Regions from separate parts of the Anoxybacillus sp. LAT27 genome, predicted to be linked through region 2. Evidence: predicted binding sites of a transcription regulator. Region 2 holds the regulator's gene; the other holds the start of a gene.

Region 1 (3,184 bases), on a different contig from region 2:
TTCTCTCATTTGTTCGTGATTGCTAATAACTAGAGCCAAATCTGCAAGTAATTCACCCGCTTGCCACTCCCATAGTAACTCTAATAAACAATGCTCTTCTTTTGAAACAAATATCGCTACTTTTTTCACATGCGTATGCAAGCTTAATCGCCAATTCATCTCAAACTGTTGTGCAATCGTTGCAAATTCCTTCTCTATCGTCTTTTTTCTTTCTGATATATTCGGAGCATCGAACTCGATTCGTAAAAAAAACGTACCGCCTTCAGGATCTGTCGAATACTGACTGGATTCCACAATATTAGCTCCCTTTTCGTACAAAAAAGTAGTGACAGCGGCCACAATGCCTGGTTGATCTGGGCATGAAATAAGCAAGCGTGCTCGATCTTTATATTTGTTCATAAACTTTTGCACATGTTTTTGTTGAAAATACATCGTAACTCCCCCCATAGACAGAAAAATGAAATAAAATAATAGCCTTTATTATAACAAATAAAAAAATAGTCGAGAACATATCCCGACTATTTTTTTACTTATTCAATATTTTTCTTACTCCAAATGCCCCTTTCCACGCAGGCGTAGATTGTTTATTAGATGAAAGATATGTGTATAACGCCCCCATAAATAATGAGCCACCAACGATATTCCCAAGCGTTACAGGTACGATGTTATGGATAATCCCCGCTACATGAATTGTATCTGGATGCTCGACAGCTAAAGCAAGTGAAAAAATAACAAAGTTTGCAATAGAGTGTTCATATCCGGAAGCAAAAAAGACGAAAACGATTAAAATCATCGCAAACATTTTTGCCATATCTTCCTTCATTTGCATTGGAATAAAAATAGCTAAACAAACAAGCCAGTTACATAAAATCCCTTTGACAAACAATTGTATCGTTGTTGCGTGCATTTTTTTCAAAGCAATTGCAAAAAGTAAATGATCCATCGGAATGTCATGAAAAATACCTGACTGTGCAATCAAAAAGGCGAAGAAAATCGCACCAAGCAAGTTGCCGCTATAACACGCCACCCAGTTACGAAGCGTGTCACCAACCGTTGTTTCTTTTTGAAGCGTACTTACAGTAAAGTACATCGTATTCCCTGTAAATAGTTCTGCACCGCCATACATAATCAGCACAAGGGCAATCCCGAAGAAAATACCGCTCACTAAATACGTTACAGGTGAATGAGCCTCATAAAAATATTGTCCGATACGTACGCAAAGAACGAGAGCAAAACCAATATGTACACCTGCCAATGCAGCACGAATCATGTATTGAAGGGGTGATGTTTGCAAAATGGAGCGCTTCTTTAATGCAAGCTCTTTACATGTTTGTAAAGCTTCCATTGTTTTCTCACTTCTCTTTCTATTTTGTGATATTTTTCACACTTATCCTACTCCTCTTTTTTCTGTTTTTCAATGCATTTGTGTAAATGTTAAAAGAACTGTCAACACTTTATTTTTGTAAACGTTTGCGAATAAAGTGACTATTGCAATTTTTTTATCTGATGTTCTCATCCTTTGCAAACTCATGCACAAATGTATTAATATAAAGAAGGCGCAAAATACATTGTTAGAGGAGGAAGCTATGAACTACATAAAAGAGCAAAATGGACAGCTATGGTTAACAGAAGATGAGCGTGAAAATTTAAAGATTAGTTATCGTATTAAAGAGATCGTTTACTCAGAACGCTCACCATTTCAACATGTGATGATTTTAGACTCATATGACTTTGGAAGAATGCTTGTGCTTGATGGCGTTGTACAAACAACTTCTATTGATGGACATATTTACAATGAGATGATTACACATGTTCCTCTTTCTCTTCATCCGTCGCCAAAAAAAGTTTTAATTATCGGTGGGGGCGATTGCGGTGCAGCTCGTGAAGTGGCGAAATATGAAGAGGTAGAAGAAATCCATCTCGTCGAAATCGATGAACTCGTCGTTCAAGCATGTAAAGAACATTTACCTGAGGTATCGGGAAATCTCTCTGATCCACGTGTTCAGTACGTATATAAAGATGGGATTCAATTTGTAAAAGATCACGTGAATACGTACGATGTCATTATCATTGACTCGTCTGACCCTATTGGTCCTGCCCAAGTATTATTTGAGTACGATTTTTATAAAAATGTGCATAAAGCGCTTAAAGAAGATGGAATGATGGTTTGTCAAAGCCAATCACCGATTTTCCATATGGATGTATTGAAACAAACATATGCAAATATTCGTCATTTATTCCCGCATGTTCACGTATATACAGCTACTGTTCCAACGTATCCTGGTGGGCTATGGAGCTTCACTCTTGGCGCAAAACAGCCGATTTTATTTGAACGGCTCCACACCTTCACAAAGCAGACGAAATATGCAAATGCTGATGTTTTAAGCCAATGTTTCCGTCTTCCACAATTTATGAAAGAGCATCTTCAATCGTAGTCGGAATGATTCCGGCTACGATTGTTGACAAAGAGGCGTTTTTATATTATGATGCAAAACGTAATGATTCCTATTTTCTTTGTAAGGAGAGTGCCTATATGCGTGTGAAAGTTATTTTACAATGTACAGAAACTGGAGATCGCAACTACATAACAACGAAAAATAAGCGTAACAATCCTGAACGACTGGAATTAAGAAAATATTGCCCACGTTTGAAACGCCACACATTACATCGTGAAACAAAATAATCCGCGGCATATGCCACGGATTATTTTTAATGCAAATGAATACGTCGTGCAAAATCAACAAATCGGAACTTATCAAGGCGGTGCCGAGACTCTGTATATTGAAATAGGCTTGCATCATCTAAGTAAACGTAATTTCGCACAACGACAACATGGGTATATTGCTTTAAGTTTAAATACATACAATCTTCTTCGGTACATTCTTCAACGAAAAATTCCTTTTTCGCGAAGCTAATTTTTAATTGCAATTCCTTCTCCAAATATTCATAAATGGACCGCTCACATATATCTTTAGATAAAAACGGAACAAATTTTTTATTAAAAAAGTCTTTGTCTAAAATAATACGCTCTCCTTCAATTTCTCGTACGCGCACCACTTTCCAAATTTCCTCTCGTGCGGTGACATGAAGATGTTTTTTTAACACTTCATCAGGTTTGACTATTTCAAGTTGCTCAACAATTGTTCGTGAAGGTTTTCCGAGTTTTTGCGCCAATTCCTTAAAA
Region 2 (3,184 bases):
CTTTATATGTTATCAGACGAACGATTAACCAATCACAGCTAAAATGTCGCTTTCACGTAAGATTAAATATTCTTTTCCGTCATATTTTACTTCTGTGCCTGCATATTTTGAGAAGATGATGCGGTCACCCACACTCACTTCTGGAGCTACACGCTCACCATTATCAAGAACGCGACCTGAGCCAACTGCCACAACTTTTCCTTCTTGTGGTTTTTCTTTCGCTGTGTCTGGTAAAACAATTCCGCTCGCTGTTTTCTCTTCAGTTTGGATTAATTCAATGACAATGCGATCACCTAGTGGCTTCAACACGGCAAACGACCTCCTTAATTAGATTTTCGCTCTATTATTAGCACTCATTACAATCGAGTGCTAACACACTTATTATATTAATGAACTTTTTTTAATTTTGCAAGTAGGAAGTTAAAAATTTTTCAATACATATTTCCCTCTTTCATTATGTCTTTCCTTTCGAAATTCATACAAAAAATATGGTAAAATGAAAAAGTATTTATTTTGTAAAAAGGGGTTGACCATGTGAAAAAACAATATTGGTATGTCATCATTACATATATCGCCATGCAGCTATCGAGCTTAGTCGGCGTCCCTTTACTTGCACATAGCGGCTTTGTCAACGCATCAAATAAAGAAATAGCTTTTTCGATCGCTTCTGGTTATTGGGCTGTTATTAGTTTCTCGATTGCTCTTTTTCTCGTTCTTTATTTTATGAAAGAAGATATGAAATACTCATATGATCGCCATCAATCATCGATTGGCATGTCAGTCTTTTGGGCGATTGGGGGGTTTTTGCTCGCTCTTTTCGCCCAAGGTATTGCAGCAAACATCGAAGTACACCTCTTTGGGGTCGAAATGGGGTCCGAGAACACGAGACGGATCGTTGAAATGGTCAAACTTACACCAGCTCTTATGCTCGTCACTTCAATCGTTGGTCCAGTTTTAGAAGAAATCATCTTTCGAAAAATTATTTTCGGAACGCTGTATCAAAAATATAACTTTTTCTTATCAGCCATCATCAGCTCGCTTTTATTTGCGGTTGTTCATTTAGAGTTCGAACATTTGCTTCTTTATGCAACGATGGGATTTGTATTTGCTTTCTTATATGTCAAAACAAAGCGTATTATCGTACCTATTGCAGCACATGTACTGATGAACACCTTTGTCGTTGCAATTCAAACATTATTTGCTGAAGAAATCGAAAGCATTATGCGTGAGGCAGAACGAATGCAATTCGTAATTTGGAGGCTGTTTTCATGAAGTCTGAACCGTTGTTTTATTTTCTCACAGGCATTTTATTTACTTATTTTGCTGTCCATACCGCCGATGATGGTATTTGGGACATCACAACGATGCTATTTATTTTAATTGCTACATTTGATTTCGGCGCAGGAATTCGTTCTTTACGAAAAAAAACCTCCCGCTCGTAAACGGGAGGTTTACTCATTTCCGTAATGTTTTAAAAAGTAAACGAGTGACTGCAATTCGACCGCTAAATCAATATGGTGAACACGAATATGTTCTGGCACATGCAAGCGAGCTGGCGTAAAGTTTAAAATCCCTTTAATGCCTTTTTGAACAAGTCGGTCAGTAATCGGCTGGGCAACTTGAGCAGGAACGGTTAAAATCGCTACCGTAATCCCTCCAAGCTTTTCTTCCAATTCATCTAAATGATAAACCGGAACCCCTCCGACTTTTGTTCCCACTTTATCCGGATCAACATCGAACGCCATTACGATTTTCGTATTGTTATTTTTACTAAAATTGTAGTTCAAAAATGCTGTCCCTAAATTACCGACGCCAAATAACGCTACTTCTGTCGTTTCATCTTGGTCTAACGTTTTGCGGAAAAACGACAGCAAATAATTCACATTATATCCGTATCCTTTTTTTCCAAGCGCACCAAAGTATGAAAAATCACGGCGAATCGTTGCTGAATCGACTTTTACAGCTTCGCTTAACTCCGCTGAAGATACACGTTGCTTGCCTGATGCATGCAAGTTTTTCAAAAAACGATAGTACAACGGTAGTCGCTTTGCGGTCGCCTGCGGAATTTTTGGTTGTTCATTATTCACGAGTCAATCCCCCACATTTCCTTTCACAAATAGTTAGCGCTTTCATTTTTCTCTCCTATACGTCTAAAAAATTCTCCCCACTTCTAAACTATACACTATTTTTTTCATTCTGTCTTTCCTTTGTACCCTTTATTATTATTTTTGTCAAATTTGTTATTCACACACTAGTGTTGCCGAATATCAAGAAAGTACGTTACACTATCAAAAGAAGATTGAGGTGAGAAAGAATGATCATTTTACAAGTAAATCAACTATCCAAATCATATGGAGCGGAACAAGTTTTATCAGACATTAAGCTTGAAATACAAGAAAAAGACCGTATTGCGTTAGTTGGAAGAAATGGCGCGGGAAAATCGACATTATTAAAAATCATTGCCGGACAGTTGTCATACGACACAGGCGAAATCATTAAACCGAAACACGTAACGATCGGTTATTTAGATCAATATACAGGGTTGCAAGCGCATCGTTCCATTTGGGAAGAAATGCTCGATGTGTTTGCCCCGCTACAACAAATGGAAAAACAATTACGCGAACTAGAACAACAAATGAGTTTACATGATGCTGACTATGAGCGCCTACTTGAGCAATATGATCGTTTACAAACAGAATTCAAAGAAAAAGGTGGCTATCAGTATGAAGCAGATATTCGTTCGGTTCTTCATGGTCTCCGCTTCTCACAGTACGATTATACGACAAAAGTATCTACATTAAGCGGCGGACAGCGGACGAGGCTAGCGCTCGGTAAACTGCTCCTTACAAGACCAGATTTGCTCATTTTAGACGAACCGACAAACCATTTAGATATGGAAACGTTGCAATGGCTTGAACAATATTTAAAAAATTACGATGGGGCCATTCTTATCGTCTCCCACGATCGCTATTTTCTTGACCAAATCGTGACACAAGTGTATGAACTATCACGCACAAAAATAAAAAAATATGTCGGAAACTATACAAGCTACTTACAACAACGTGCTGAACAATTCGAACAACAACTAAAATTGTATGAAAAACAACAAGAGGAAATTACAAAATTAAAAGATTTTATTCAACGCAACATCGCTCGTGCATCAACAACGAAGCGAGCACAAAGC

Evidence for each region. The regulator Rex, encoded in region 2, represses fermentation and respiration genes when NADH is low (regulators of the CRP and FNR family bind a similar motif). The targets are predictions, from matches to a motif close to TTGTGAAATATTTCACAA.
Region 1: a site for Rex is predicted at 1,370-1,387, ahead of LD028_RS07655 (formate/nitrite transporter family protein). Genes of this name have one in related genera too.

The regions. Positions count from the first base shown of each region.
Region 1 is NZ_JAIWYK010000075.1:11,024-14,207, reverse strand. Features, by position in the region: gene purU (formyltetrahydrofolate deformylase) at 1-432, opposite strand, end outside; gene LD028_RS07655 (formate/nitrite transporter family protein) at 527-1,345, opposite strand; gene speE (polyamine aminopropyltransferase) at 1,587-2,435, shown strand; gene rpmG (50S ribosomal protein L33) at 2,534-2,683, shown strand; gene treR (trehalose operon repressor) at 2,710-3,184, opposite strand, start outside.
Region 2 is NZ_JAIWYK010000082.1:4,432-7,615, reverse strand. Features, by position in the region: gene groES (co-chaperone GroES) at 25-309, opposite strand; gene LD028_RS08460 (CPBP family intramembrane glutamic endopeptidase) at 535-1,272, shown strand; gene LD028_RS08455 (YdiK family protein) at 1,269-1,442, shown strand; gene LD028_RS08450 (redox-sensing transcriptional repressor Rex) at 1,452-2,087, opposite strand; gene LD028_RS08445 (ABC-F family ATP-binding cassette domain-containing protein) at 2,315-3,184, shown strand, end outside.